DNA from 2 places in the Cedecea selenatireducens genome. Region 1 is predicted to be linked to the other one. Evidence: predicted binding sites of a transcription regulator. Region 1 holds the regulator's gene; the other holds the start of a gene.
The links. Region 1 encodes PurR, which represses purine synthesis genes. Its sites were predicted from a motif close to CANGCAAACGTTTGCNTG; they were not measured.

Region 2: the regulator PurR is predicted to act here: its motif matches at 2,983-3,000, upstream of cecR (transcriptional regulator CecR).

The regions. Positions count from the first base shown of each region.
Region 1 covers NZ_JBHIKW010000011.1:126,972-134,621, forward strand. Annotated here, with positions in the region: gene punC (purine nucleoside transporter PunC) at 1-780, opposite strand, end outside; gene punR (DNA-binding transcriptional activator PunR) at 896-1,834, shown strand; gene purR (HTH-type transcriptional repressor PurR) at 1,831-2,856, opposite strand; gene cydH (cytochrome bd-I oxidase subunit CydH) at 3,149-3,238, shown strand; gene sodB (superoxide dismutase [Fe]) at 3,293-3,874, opposite strand; gene ACE38U_RS17610 (C40 family peptidase) at 4,034-4,885, opposite strand; gene ACE38U_RS17615 (Grx4 family monothiol glutaredoxin) at 5,247-5,591, shown strand; partial or broken gene ACE38U_RS17620 (IS4 family transposase) at 5,706-6,828, shown strand; partial or broken gene ACE38U_RS17625 (RHS repeat protein) at 6,974-7,324, shown strand; gene ACE38U_RS17630 (RHS repeat-associated core domain-containing protein) at 7,481-7,650, opposite strand, start outside.
Region 2 covers NZ_JBHIKW010000009.1:162,236-169,885, forward strand. Annotated here, with positions in the region: gene ACE38U_RS15885 (ATP-binding cassette domain-containing protein) at 1-1,166, opposite strand, end outside; gene hlyD (secretion protein HlyD) at 1,153-2,160, opposite strand; gene cecR (transcriptional regulator CecR) at 2,150-2,845, opposite strand; gene rhlE (ATP-dependent RNA helicase RhlE) at 3,098-4,498, shown strand; gene dusC (tRNA dihydrouridine(16) synthase DusC) at 4,659-5,594, shown strand; gene ACE38U_RS15910 (OprD family porin) at 5,875-7,203, shown strand; gene surE (5'/3'-nucleotidase SurE) at 7,228-7,650, shown strand, end outside.

The DNA.
Region 1 (7,650 bases):
GCGGCAGCCATAGCCGCCCACCAGGAAAGCGACCGTCTGCGGCATATAGCTCAGGCCAATCGCTGCCGGGCCGTAGCCCATCTCATTCAGGATAAACGGCGAGCCGGTCAGCCAGGCGAAGAAGCTGGCGGAGCAGGCGGCGTAAATCAGCACGTTACCGCCGTAAATACGAGAGCGTAATAAAGAGAAGAAGCTGACCTTGTTGTCTGCGGTTTGCTCGTGGTGCTGAGTACGAGGCTTGAGGCGTAGCGTAGGGATCATCAGCAGCAAAGCGATGGCAAACAGTACGGCAAAAATGGCCTGCCATTCAAAATGGTTCAGCAGCCAGCTTCCCAGCAGCGGTGCCAGCGCCGGAGAAAGCCCTACCAGCGGCATAATCGTGGCAAAGATACGGCCTGCACGGTTGGCCGGGTAATAGTCGGTTACCAGCGCCTGCCAGCTGACCGCGGCGGAACAAACGCCCACGGCCTGGATAAAACGCAGGACCAGAAGCGACGTTGCATCCCGCACCCAAAGCATCCCGATGCAGCCGACGGCAAACATCGCCAGGCCAATCAGCAGCACGGGTTTACGCCCGAAACGATCGGAAAGCGGCCCCCAGACAAGCTGGGCAAAGGCAAAGCCCGCCAGGAACAGGCTCAGGCTGGCGCTCACCGCCGAGGCGTTAGTCCCCAGGTCTTGCTGAATGGCCGCAAAGGCGGGCAGGTACATGTCTGTGGCGAGAAAGCCGAGTACGCTCAGGCCAGCCAGCCAGATAAGAAATCCCTTTGATGGTTGCATATTTCACTCTTGATTTTGATAGCAGGTTAACGGGGCAGGAGTCTACGGAGTGCAAAACCGCTTGTGAAACGCTAATATTTGCGCGTTGCATTCAAATTTTTTGCAGGCAAAAAACATGTGGTCTGAATATTCTCTCGAAGTCGTGGATGCCGTAGCGCGCAACGGCAGTTTCAGCGGGGCAGCGCAGGAGTTGCATCGTGTGCCTTCTGCCATCAGCTATACCGTGCGCCAACTTGAAGAGTGGCTGGCCGTACCGCTGTTTGAACGACGTCATCGGGACGTTGAGCTGACCGCCGCTGGGGCTTTCTTTCTTAAAGAAGGGCGTTCTGTTATCAAAAAAATGATGGCAACGCGCCAGCAGTGCCAGCAGATAGCCAACGGCTGGCGCGGGCATCTCTCCATCGCGGTAGATAATATCGTGAAGCCGGAGCGTACTCGCCAACTGGTGCTCGATTTTTATCGCCATTTCCCGGACATCGAGCTGAGGGTGTTTCAGGAGGTTTTCAACGGCGTGTGGGATGCGCTGGCGGACGGGCGCGTTGAGGCGGCGATAGGCGCAACGCAGGCGATCCCCGTCGGAGGGCGCTACGCGTTTCGGGACATGGGCGCACTGAGCTGGCGCTGCGTGGTGGCGGCAGACCATCCGCTTGCGCAACACGAGGAGATCATCCTTGATGATGAAATTCGGCCCTGGCCGTCGCTGGTGCTGGAGGACACGTCCCGCTCGTTGCCCAAGCGCATTACCTGGCTTCTGGACAACCAGCGCCGCGTGGTGGTGCCGGACTGGGCGTCGGGCGCCGATTGCCTGACGGCAGGATTATGCATTGGCATGGTGCCCACGCACATTGCGAAACCGTGGCTCGAACGTGGCGACTGGAAAGAGTTGAGGCTGGAGAACCCGTTCCCGGATGCGGCCTGTTGCCTGACGTGGCGGCAGGATGACGCCTCGCCTGCGTTGAGCTGGCTGCTGGACTATTTAGGGGACAGTGAGACGATGAATCAGGAATGGCTCCAGGAGCCGGGGAACGAATCCCGGGCTCCTGAAGAGGCTTAGCGGCGGTAATCGCGGAACGGGCCGTCGGCCACCGAGCGGCGTTCGATGAGGCGCGGATGGACTTCTATGGTCTGCGACTCTTCCCGTTTGTTGATAATGCGGTCGAGCAGCATGTTAAAGGCCGTTTCACCGAGGCGTTCTTTTGGCTGATGGATTGTGGTCAGCGCCGGAGAGAAATAGCGGGCGTTGCGCACGTTATCGTAGCCGATAATCGAGATATCCTGCGGCACGCGCAGCCCCATCTCATCCGCTGCGCAAATCGCACCCATTGCCATAATATCGCCGCCGCAGAAGACCGCAGTAGGACGATGCGGTTGATTAAGCAGCTGCTGCATGGCGCGATAGCCAGATTCCGGCTCGAAGTCGCCCTGAACCACCCAATTTTCCGGCACTTTGATATTGGCTTCTTCAAGCGCTTTCAGGAAGCCAGCGTGACGACCACCGCCGGTGTTACGCTCCAGCTGGCCCGGGATCGCACCGATGTCGCGGTGTCCGCGCTCAATCAGGTAACGGCCTGCGAGATAACCGCCGTGGAAGGCGTTATCGACCACGGAGTCGGTAAAATCGGCGCGGGCTTCGCCCCAGTCCATCACCACCATAGGAATATGACGGTACTCTTCCAGCGTAGAGAGCAGGGTCTGTGGATATTCGGAGCACATGACCAGCAGGCCATCGACGCGTTTTTGCGCCATCATCGACAGGTAGGCTTGCTGCTTCTCAAAGTTGTTGTGCGCGTTGCCGAGGATCAGGGTGTAGCCTTTGGCGAAGCAGCTGTTCTCAACCGACTCGATAATTTCAGCAAAATAGGGCGCTTCGCTGGAGGTAGCGAGCAGGCCAATCGATTTGGTGTGGTTGACCTTCAGGCTGCGCGCCACGGCGCTCGGCGAATAGTGCAGCTCTTTGATAGCTGCCCAGACGGCGTTGCGCGTCTCTTCCGCCACAAAACGGGTCTTGTTAATGACATGTGACACAGTGGTAGTGGAAACGTTTGCGCGCTTCGCTACGTCCTTAATGGTTGCCATTAGATGTCACTCCAGACCATATCGTAAACTCCTGATAACTCATGTGTTAAACGTTTGCCTTCGCTAACTCCTGGGGCAACACGTTGGTTGCAGGCCTGTCGGGGATGCGACATACAGCGGGAGGAGGGCGTTGCCGGGCGATACGCGGTAAATTAGCGAAGGATTTTGGCTTATCCCGGGGCAAAGTGGAAGAGGGAAAACCGATATCTGTGCAAAACCAGCAGGATTTTTATCGTTAATTGTGGGAAAATCATCCCACTTACGCTTTGTAGGGAAATAAAAGGAGCTTACGATGAGTACCGATCTGAAGTTTTCCGTAGTGACTACGGTTATCGTACTGAGTCTGATTGTTGCCGGGGCGTTAACCGCCGTACTGCACTGATTTAATAAGGGCCGCAAAAAGCGGCCCTTAATACAGGTCAAACATCACTGAAAATCAGCCTGCCAGGTTTTGCGCAACAAAGTTCCAGTTAACCAGCGCCCAGAAGTGGTCCAGATAAACCGGGCGCGCGTTGCGGTAGTCGATGTAGTAAGCGTGTTCCCAGACGTCCACTGTCAACAGCGGTTTTGCCCCGGTTGTGAGCGGAGTTCCTGCGTTAGAAGTCGAGACGATAGCCAGGCTGCCGTCGCTGTTCTTCACAAGCCAGGTCCAGCCGGAGCCGAAGTTTTTGATGGCCGCTTCGGTGAACTGTTTTTTAAATGCTTCCACGCTGCCAAACGCGTTATTGATGGCGGCCAACACTTCTCCGCCAGGTTCTCCCCCGGCGTTTGGTGCCAGGCAGTGCCAGTAGAACGTATGGTTCCAGACCTGAGCGGCATTATTGAAAATACCGCCGTCAGACTCTTGCACGATCTCTTCCAGCGATTTCCCTTCAAACGGGCTGCCTTTGACGAGGTTGTTCAGGTTAGTGACGTAGGTCTGATGATGCTTGCCGTAATGGTACTCGAGGGTTTCGGCTGAGATATGCGGGGCCAGCGCATCTTTGGCATAGGGCAGGGCGGGTAGTTCGAACGACATTGCTTCACTCCTTGTTATTTTGCTTCACAATATAACTACATTTTGTGTGGATATAAGGTTAACAAATTACGGGAGTGCGAAAAAGCGAAATGAAACAGCCCGTTGTCGGGCTGTTAACGTTTTAATCAGTCTGATTGCCCCGAAAGGGAGCGGATAAGATTAACGAATGGTTTTTGGCGTCATGACCCGGCGGGCACCCACATAATGGCGCTGCCAGTAATCTTCGCTCAAAGAAGTAATTTGGATATCGCGGCCGCTGCGAGGAGACTGAATAAATTTACCGTTGCCGACGTAAACGCCAACGTGGTCAGCCGTGCCGCGGCCCTGAGTACGGAAGAAGACCAGGTCGCCGCTTTCCAGTTCGCCGCGGTCAACGGAAGAGGCATCACGCAGGTGATACATTTCGTTGGCGGTGCGTGGAATACGGATGTTCACCAAATCTTTATAAGCGTAATAAATTAGCCCGCTGCAGTCGAAGCCCGTGCGGGGAGAAGTGCCACCCCAGCGGTATGGTTTGCCAATTTGCCCCATCAGCTTGTTCATGGCCGTTTTTTGCGCTTTCTGCACTCTGACCTTATGCGCCTGAGCGATGGTCAGATTCTTTTCAGACTTCACCTTCACGCACTGCTTTTTATGCCCTTTACGATGGGTGCATTTTTCAGTGTAGGCAAGGGTGGCTGCGGCTGGCTGTACGGCTATTTTCTTAGAGGTTTTTTTGCTGCTGGTTTTAGCGAGGGTGGTGCTTTTGCCTGAGGCGCTGCGTTTTGCAACTTTGGCTTTTACCGGTGATGCGTCTTTTTTACCGGACTTCTTTGTGGAGGCTGTGCTGCTTTTTTGTTTTGCCTTTGTTTTCTCTTTGCCCTTGTTGCTTTTACCGGAAGTTGTTTTCGCCGTGTGGCTTTTCTGTGCAACAGGGTGGCGGACGTGCTCGGACGCCTGCGTCAAAGGTGTATAGGGCAAAGCAAATAGCAGAGCACATAGCGTGATAGAGATTTTATTTATCCGCGCCACTCGTCAATCCCCTGATAAATGAAGGCAAGATGCTAACCATCATGCCTGCGTATGATTTTTGCGAAACCCGACGATTCTAATGCATAAAAGCCGATAATGTTAATAGGCAAATACTATTTAACGGTCAAAAGTGGAAGCTATAGCTAGAAAATTAATCATTACCGGGCGTTATCGGCTGTTTTATTGATCGCGGATGAGGCAAATTGCTCATTTTCGAGCACCGTAAAAGTGTTATTCTTAAAGCATGTTTGCATGCCCCGGCAGTTCAGAAAAACCCTGCTAAAAATGGTGTTTTCTGGCCGGGGTGCAACTGGCTACAATGACAGGCTATTGCCGTATCAAGGTTTGAGGAAGCAAGACAATGAGCACTATTGAAAAAATTCAACGCCAGATCGCTGAGAACCCAATTCTTCTGTATATGAAAGGCTCCCCGAAGCTGCCGAGCTGCGGCTTCTCCGCTCAGGCCGTTCAGGCACTGTCTGCCTGCGGCGAGCGCTTCGCCTACGTGGATATTCTGCAGAACCCGGACATCCGCGCCGAGCTGCCTAAATACGCTAACTGGCCAACGTTCCCACAGCTGTGGGTGGACGGTGAGCTGGTCGGCGGCTGCGACATCATCATCGAGATGTACCAGCGCGGCGAATTGCAGGCGCTGATCAAAGAAACCGCAGAAAAACATAAATCTGAAGAGCCAGGCGCAGAGTAATCTCGTCAGGCACTAAAAAGCGGCCCGGAGGCTAAGGCCGATCGTTTAAGGATTGGTTGACCGATCCGGTGGCTGGTGTAAAAAGGGTTCATGTTCATCATGGACCCTTTTTAAATGGAACTTTTACACGCTCTCGGCATTATCAATCTTACTGCACCCGACGAGGTTCAGAGCCTCGCTGACCTGCCTTCCCCCGACCTCATCCAGCAGGCTTTTACCTTCACTGATACCGTCACCCTGCGCTAGCGGAAACTCCCTCTTGAGTCCATGGTCTGGCTGGTTATCGATATGGCCATCTTCAACAATAAACCCATGAGTCATATCGTTAATCTGCTGGATATTGTTGACCGTACCGGACGTTCCTTCACCGCACCCGCAGAAAAAAATTGGGTGAGGATGCTATCCGGGCGCTGTTTGATATCACTCAGTGACACTGGCATAAAGAAGCAATACATCCTCTCTGGCACGGGCTGACACTCAATGCCGTCGACGGCGTGGTCTGGCATACGCAGGACACGCCTGAAAATGCAGAGGCTTTCGGCAAGGCCTCCAACCAGCATGGTGATCGCGGATATCCGCAGGTTCGCATGGTCTGTCTGATGGAGCTCAGCAGTCACCTGCTGCGCGCGAGTGTGTCAGGCCGCTATGACATAAACGAAATGCGCCTGGCGGCGCAACTGGCAGAAAGCGCTCCGGATAACAGTATTACGCTGTTCGATAAGGGGTTTTACTCTTTGGGGCTGTTGCAGCCCTGGCATAGTGCGGGCGAAAATCGCCACTGGTTAACGCCGCTGAAAAAAAACACGCAGTACGAAGTCGGCCGTAAACTCGGCAAACAGGACGAGCTGATACGACTGAAAACCACGCCACAGGCCAGAAAACAGTGGGAAGGTCTGCCGGAAGAACTGACCGGGCGGCTAATCCGTCGCAGGGTCAATGGCGTGGAGCGGCAGGTGCTGACGTCAATGACCGATGCGATGCGTTATCCCGGCCGCCAGCGTGGCGGAGCTTTATAAGCATCGCTGGGAAATCGAGTTGGGGTATCGCGAAGTTATTACGTTTATTAATCGGACTGCCGTGGTCATCTCCGGGAGCGATCCCGGGTCATCTGAAACACTTTTACAGCAATGCAGTGATGCTGAAACTGCCCTCGAGACAGGAGCGGGAGTATGTGAGAGAAGTGAGGGAGAAAAGGTCAAAACATCCCTTAAAAAACAATGCCGGTCATATTAAGTGACCGGCATTAACCCTCCACCCTCCCTTTTTTGCCATGCCCGGAATGCCCCCTGGCGACGCATATTTATCCCGGGTAACGCTTTACCCTGCGTGCCCGCCCGGGCTCAGGGAGAATAATATTCCCGTAGCTCTTAAAGGAGTTCCCGATGATGTCTGTTTTCAGCCACACCCCTACGGTCACGGTCCTCGACAACCGCGGCCTGAGCGTGCGCGATATCGCGTACCACCGCCATCCGGATACCCCGGAAGTCACCCGGGAGCGCATCGCCTGCCACCGGTACAACGCCCGCGGCTTCCTGGCCCAGAGCGCCGACCCGCGTCTGCACGCCGCCGGCCGGGCGTTTATTGCCGTCAGCAACATCTGTACCGCCGGGGCAAGGGTGCTTCAGGACCTGCGCTACGGGTACGACCCGGTGGGCAACGTGCTCCGCGTGCGCAACGACGCCGAAGAGACCCGCTTCTGGCGCAACCAGAAAGTGGTGCCGGAAAACACTTACGCCAACACAACTGACCAGCTGCAACGCATCGCTGGTCAGTTGTGCCGTCATCCGTAATGTCACCGGACCGCTTCTGATTAGGGCCGCTGGCGTGAAAATCCTGAGTAGTGGAGGGGCCACCATCACCGCTACCGGCATCCCGCTCATAATTAGCAACTAAAACATTGCTCGATTATGTACCCCATGACTTTTTCCAGAGAATTTTAATTTTACTTGTGTTAGCTCATATTTATGTATATCACTCTTTATTTTTTTCACCTGAACCACCTCAAATAATGTGCCTGGCAATGAAATTACCTCCTTGACTGTGGAACCAATGCCTTTAA
Region 2 (7,650 bases), on a different contig from region 1:
AGCGCCTTACCCGAAGTGGGGACTAATAAACCGCACATCATCTTGAAGGTGGTGGACTTTCCCGCGCCGTTGGGGCCGAGCAGCCCGAAGATTTCGCCGCGCTTAACGGCAAAGTTAACGTGGTCGGTTGCCGCAAAGTCGCCAAATTTTTTGGTCAGCTCTTCGGCCTGAATTACCGTCTCGCCGGACTCGCCTTCAACGGTATGAAGAATATCGCCGAGCGGGGATTCGTTAGTAGTGGCCCCGCCCAGTAAATCAATAAAGGCGTCTTCAAAGCGCGGGTCGGTTTCTTTCAGGCTGGACTCAGAGACATTCAACGCGTTAGCCAGTTCGCTGATGTTGGAATCCTTAGCAAGGATAAGCCGTACAGAGCGTCCCTGAATCACACCGTCGCTGACCTGCGGTAGCTTCAGGGCCCGCTGAAGAAGCTGGCGGTTGTTTTCGTGCTCATGGCTGACCAGCAGCGAGCGCCCGGCCATCTTCTGCGTCAGCGCTTTCGGCGCGCCGTGATAAAGCAGCTCACCTTCGTTCATCAGCAAAATTTCCCGGCACTGCTCGGCTTCGTCCAGATATGACGTGCTCCAGAGGATCAGCATGCCTTCACCCGCCAGCTCGTGCACCATCTGCCACAGTTCGCGCCTTGAGATAGGGTCAACGCCCACGCCGGGCTCATCCAGCAGCAGTACCTTAGGCTGGCCGACCAGGGTGCAGGCCAGGCCAAGCTTTTGCTTCATTCCACCGGAGAGCTTGCCCGCCAGGCGCCCGGTAAATGGCCCCAGGGATGTAAACTCCAGCAGTCGGGCAAACGTGCTCTTACGCTGCTCCCCGGTCACGCCTCGCAGGTCGGCATAAAGCGTGAGGTTTTCCATCACCGTTAAATCTTCGTACAGGCCAAACTTTTGCGGCATATAGCCCAGTTCAGCACGCAGGGCGCGATCGTCTTTAATCGGGTCGAGGCCGATAACCGAGGCCGTTCCTTCGCCAGGTTGCAGCAAACCGGCAAGCATCCTCATCAGCGTGGTTTTCCCCGCGCCGTCGGGGCCAACCAGCCCGGTCACCGCTCCCGCGTGAATTTCGCAATCAAGGCTGGCGACCGCCGGTTTTTCCAGATCGGGGAAGCGTTTTACCAGCCCCTGCAGGCGAATTACCGCGTCATTGCTGCTCATGCTGTGTTCCGCCGTTGAATTTCACCGTGACCGGCATGCCCTGGCGCAGCGCGTCATCTGCATCGGTGACGATAATACGTAAGCGATAGACTAAATCCGTGCGCAGATCCGGTGTTTCAACCGTTTTTGGGGTGAACTCCGCAGTCGGTGACACAAAACCTACCTTGCCGTGGTAAGGCTTGTCCGGGCGGCCATCGGTGTAAATCAGCAGTTCGCTGCCGGGTTTGGCCTGCCCAAGATTGGTTTCGTCGATATAGGCGCGGATCCACACCGGGCGGGTAAGTGAAAGCGTGAGTACCGTACTGCCTGCGTTAAGCATGCTGCCGGGCTCAACGGCGCGGGTTAACAGCGTGCCGTCAGAAGGAGCGAGCAGGGTGGTGTCCTGCAGGTCGAGCTGAGACTGTGCCAGCTGCGCTTTAGCCTGCTGCAGGCTGGCCTGAGCCTGAGCAATTTCCTGCGGGCGGTTGCCGCTGCGGTATTGGCTGAGTTTGTCCTGGGCTGCTTTCAGCGTGGCTTTTGCCTGGTCGCTTGAGGAGCGGGCGTTGGCTAAGTCATTCGCCGAGATGGTTTTTGTCGCCCAAAGCCCCTGCTGGCGCTGGTAAAAGTTCTGCGCATAATCATAGGCGGCCTGGGCCTGATTAACCTGAGCGGCCGCCTGAGCAATTTCTTCATCGCGATAGCCGGCAATGATCAAATCGTATTTGGCCTGCGCCGCCGCCACGTTTGCCTCTGCCTGACGCAGGGCGTTTTCATAAGGCGCTTTGTCAATCAACCCCAATGGCTCACCGGCCTTGATGGCATCGCCCTCGTCAACCTCAAGCGCTGCAAGACGACCGCCAACGCGGAAGCTCAGGTTAACGGTGCGAATATCCACGTTGCCGTAAAGCGTTAGCTCGCTGTTCTGCTGGCTTTGATACCATTTCCAGCCACCAAAGGCCGCGGCCACGAGCACTAAAATGACAATGACGGCAATCACCGGCTTCTTACTGTTCATCACTAGCGTGTCCTCTGTTTACGGATAATCCCTGCAGGATGAAATCAACGTGGCTCAGCACCACGCGGCTTATTTGCTGCACCTTTGCCTGGTCAAACTGCGGCCAGCCGGTGCGTAACAGAATCGTTTCTCGCCCAAGCCGGAAGGCCAGCACCTGGCCGAGCAGCGTATGGGTATGCAAAATCGTGTCGGTATCAAAAGGATCCCGCCCGGTGTAGTGCGCAACCAGCGTGGTCAGCAGGGAGTGCATGGGGTCGATAACCTGCTGGTGAATAAGCTGATAGGCAGCGGTGGGGGAAAGCTGTTCGCGGGAGATAAATTTGCTCAGATTAAGCGTGTCGTCCGCGGTCAGCAGGGCGATCATTTGCCCGAGCGCGGTATGAATAAGATGGCGTATTTTCTGCTGGTCCGGCTCGGTCTGGTTTAGTAGCGACTCTGCGGCGGCAACGTGCGCGTGAAAATTACCGCTGATGAAGTCGGCAATCCACTGAGCGGAGGCCATATACAGCGCTTCTTTGGAGCCAAAGTAATAGGTAATGGCGGCTATATTTTGCCCGGCCTGAGCGGCGATATCGCGCGTAGTAGCATGCATGCCGTATTCGGCAAATTGCGCTATCGCGGCGGTAATTAGCGTATTTTTAGCCTGCTCTCCGCGGCTGGTGACGGGCGTCGGCGAAGGTGTCATACCGACCTCTTAAAAGTTAATCAATCGATTGATTAAGCGTAAGCAAAGTTATCGAGCCTGTCCAGCACAAGGCTTTATTCTGTTGACTGCGCCGAAAGTGAGAATTTATGCGGAAGATCACAAAAACTGCTACACTGCTCGCGAACGGCGCCGTGGTTTGCGCCTCCTCTCTTCGCCAGCTTAGCGCTGGCGCGTGATGTTCCCCCTGGAAACTACACCGCACATTGCGGTCAGGGCGGTTCTGGAGTTCCTATGTCTTTTGATTCTCTCGGCCTGAATGCCGATATTTTGCGTGCGGTGGAAGAGCAGGGCTATCGTGAGCCTACCCCAATCCAGCGTCAGGCAATTCCGGTAGTGTTAGCAGGCCGTGACCTGATGGCCAGTGCCCAAACCGGTACCGGCAAGACCGCAGGTTTTACCCTGCCGCTGTTACAGCGTCTGACCGACAGCGCGCCTCACCTGAAGGGCCGTCGCCCGGTGCGTGCGCTGATCCTCACCCCTACCCGCGAACTGGCGGCGCAGATTGGTGAGAACGTCCGCGACTACAGCAAATATTTGAATATCCGCTCGCTGGTTGTCTTCGGCGGCGTGAGCATTAACCCGCAGATGATGAAGCTGCGCGGTGGCGTGGATGTGCTGGTAGCGACCCCGGGTCGTCTGCTGGATCTTGAGCATCAGAACGCCGTGAAACTCGACCAAATCGAGATCCTCGTACTGGATGAAGCCGACCGCATGCTGGACATGGGCTTTATCCATGATATCCGTCGCGTGCTGGCTAAGCTGCCTGCGCGTCGCCAGAACCTGCTGTTCTCGGCAACCTTCTCCGACGACATTAAAGGCCTGGCTGAAAAGCTGCTGCATAACCCGGAAGAAGTGGAAGTGGCTCGCCGCAACACGGCTTCTGAGCAGGTCACTCAGCATGTTCACTTTGTGGATAAAAAGCGCAAGCGGGAACTGCTGTCGCAGATGATTGGCGAAGGCGACTGGCAGCAGGTGCTGGTGTTTACCCGCACCAAGCATGGCGCTAACCACCTTGCTGAGCAGCTGCAAAAAGACGGCATTACCGCGGCGGCAATCCACGGTAACAAGAGTCAGGGTGCCCGTACTCGCGCGCTGGCCGACTTCAAAAGCGGCGGCATTCGCGTCCTGGTTGCGACCGATATCGCGGCTCGCGGTCTGGATATCGAAGAGCTGCCGCACGTCGTTAACTACGAGCTGCCGAACGTCCCGGAAGACTACGTGCACCGTATTGGCCGTACCGGTCGTGCGGCGGCCACGGGCGAAGCGCTGTCTCTGGTTTGTGTCGATGAGCATAAGCTGTTGCGCGATATTGAGCGTCTACTGAAGCGTGAGATCCCACGTATGGCGCTGGAGGGATACGCGGTTGATCCGTCGATTCCAGCCGAGCCTATCGTGAACGGTCGCCAGCAGCGTGGCGGCGGCGGCGGTCGTGGTGGCCAGGGCGGTCGCGGTGGTCAAAGCCAGGGGCAGGGCCAACGTCGCAGCGGCAACGGCGGTAGCGCTAATGCCTCCGGCGATCGTAACAACGGCCCGCGTCGCAGCGGTAAACCGCAGGGCGAAGGTGCAGCGAAGCCGGCAGGTGAAAACGCCCGTCGTCGTCGTCCACCGCGTAAGCCAGCCTCGGCGCAGTAAGTTTTTTATACCCTCACCCTAACCCTCTCCCTAAAAGGGAGAGGGGATTAAAGACGTCCTGTGTTCCCCTTCGGGGCGAGGGGCTATGTTTTCCCCCTTCTCCTCTTTGGGGAGAGGGCCGGGGTGAGGGGACAACAACACAAATATTATCGGATGCGTCATGCGTGTTCTTCTTGCCCCGATGGAAGGCGTTCTCGACTCTTTAGTTCGCGAACTTCTTACCGAGGTTAACGACTACGATCTCTGTATCACCGAATTTCTTCGCGTGGTCGATCAGCTTTTACCGGCTAAATCCTTCCTCAAACTTTGCCCTGAACTTAACCATGCCAGCCGCACGCCGTCTGGAACGTTGGTCCGCGTTCAGCTGTTAGGGCAGTACCCACAGTGGCTGGCTGAGAACGCCGCTCGCGCGGTCGAGCTGGGTTCCTGGGGCGTTGACCTGAACTGTGGTTGCCCGTCTAAGCTGGTCAACGGCAGCGGCGGGGGCGCTACTCTGCTGAAAGATCCTGAACTTATTTATCGTGGGGCGAAAGCCATGCGTGAGGCCGTTCCCGCACATTTACCGGTCACGGTAAAAATTCGCCTCGGCTGGGACAGCGGCGCGCGGCAGTTTGAAATTGCCGATGCGGTGGAGCAGGCGGGGGCGACGGAGCTGGTGGTTCACGGGCGCACCAAAGAAGATGGCTATAAAGCCGAGCTTATCAACTGGGGTGCTATCGGCGAAATTCGCCAGCGGCTGTCGATTCCGGTCATCGCTAACGGTGAAATCTGGGACTGGCAAAGCGCGCAGGACTGCCTTGCGGCGACGGGGTGTGACTCTGTGATGATCGGCCGCGGGGCGTTAAATGTACCGAACCTGAGCCGCGTGATTAAATATAACGAAGCACGTATGCCGTGGGCCGACGTCGTTACGCTTTTGCAAAAATACAGCCGCCTCGAAAAACAGGGCGACACGGGTATGTACCACGTGGCGCGTATTAAGCAGTGGCTTGGCTATTTGCGTAAAGAATACGTAGAGGCAACGGAACTGTTTACGGTTATTCGTACGCTAAAAACGTCCGGAGATATCGCCCACGTGATTGGTGCGTTGAAATAAATTTTCCTATAGAACCCGTTAATTGATGCTTTAATTAATGGGCTTTTTTTTGTTGTATAACTTCCTTTCTTACATTCAATTCTGAATCGGCTTCACAAATTTCCATCTTTCTTCTTTTTAATGCTGGAGCTTATTTCAGTGAGATGACAGTATGACGGCGTAAAATAAATAAAGGATTGTTACTGTCTAACAGGCAAAACCTAAGTTTTTTCTCCGGTAGTCGGGGGCGAAACTTAGGTTTTTTTTTAACTTTTTTTTATTAAAACAAGGGACGTTTACCATGTGCTCACACACAAAAATAACAGGCGGCATGATGCTGCTGCTGAGTTTGGGAGGAATTCCAGATGCTTTAGCGGATTATTCCCACTATGACGGCGGGCTGCTCACGGACAGCCATCTCGACGCGACGTTAAAAAATGTCTGGATGCTTAACACGTCAGATGCGATGGCAGATCGGGGCATCGGGGACCAGATTGCCTGGGCTCAGGCGCTGCACCTAGACTGGCAAAGCGGCTGGCTGTGGGATCATGTTGGGGTCGATGCTTCGTGGTATGGGGTGGCTAAACTCTATGCTAACGACGCGTTCTACGGCAGGGATTTACTGCGGGATAAAAACGGTAAAGCACAGGGCTTCAATAAGCTCGGGCAACTGTACGCCAAAGCGCGCTGGGGCGATCCACAGCGCCACCTGTCGCTGTGGGCAGGCTGGCGGCAGCTCTATAAATTTGCCGCGCTAAATGTGACCCGCAGCCGCGCCGCGCCGAGTACCTGGGAAGGCGTTAGCTCTGAACTAGCCTGGGATGCCTTTGGCGCAAAGGCCGCCGTCGTTAACCGTTTTTCGGAACGAGATGAGCCGGAAAAGCGCCGTTTTAGAACCCTGAAATCCAACAAGCAAATAGACTATATCGCCACCGGAGAGCTGAGCTGGGTACCCGCTAAGGGCAGTAAAATCAGCTATATCGCCGCCGAGAGTGATAGCTATCTTCTGCGTCACGGGCTTGAGGCCAACGCTCTCGTGCCGCTGACGGATGACTTCAACCTGCTGGCAAGGAGCACCTACTATTACGCCCGTGGCCTTAGCGAATGGGAGGGTGCCCGTGGGTTTAGCCGCAGCGCACAACACCTGTTTGCACTTGTCGGCTATCAGTACGGGCGTTCTGAATCCGGGTTCGGCTGGTCGCATACCCAGGCCAGGCTGGATAATGGTTTAGGCCACTTCTATTGGCATTTTGGTAAAAATACGCGAGGTGCCTTTAATAGCAAGGCCGACGGTGAAGGTAATGACTATATCAATGACGGGGAGCAGATGCTGTATTTATACAGCCAGTATCAGATCCTGCCTGAGCTATTAGTCGGCGTGTACGGTAATTACGGCTTTGGAATGGAATATAAAGGCGTGAGTTTAAAAGAGTGGGAGTATGGCGGCTATTTTCTCTGGAATAGCCCGCAGATTAAAGGCTTGAATGTATTTGCCGGGTTCGGTCCGAGCTATAGCTGGAAATTAACCTCTGCCGGAGCGCCTTCTCTCGCCAGTGATAATAGTACTTTCCGTCGCGCGAAAGGCGTTGGGGGAAGTGTGCGCATTGAATATCGGTTTAATCTATTTTGATGACGTTATAAATAAGGAGTAAATATGAAAAAGAATATTATCGCCGGACTGGTGCTTACGTTAATGGCGGGCTCTGCCTTTGCCGCCGAGCGCCCCATGCGTATTCTGTTAGTCAATGACGATGGCTGCCAGTCGGTGGGGACAACCTCATTGCAGGAGAAACTGGCGGCGAAAGGGTATGACGTCTGGATGGTTGCCCCCGCCACTAATCAAAGCGGTATTGGCTCGGCCATTACCTTCAAGCCGAATAAAATTTTCGACGTCAAAAAGGTCGCTGATAAGCGCTACTGCTTCCCGGGTACGCCGGCAGACTCCCTTGATTTTGGCGTGCTGGGCGTGATGAAAGAGACGCCTCCTGACCTGGTTATCTCCGGCGTAAATGATGGGCCAAATACCGGCGTCGCGCAGCTTAATTCGGGCACGATTGGTGCTGCCGCTCGTGCTGTT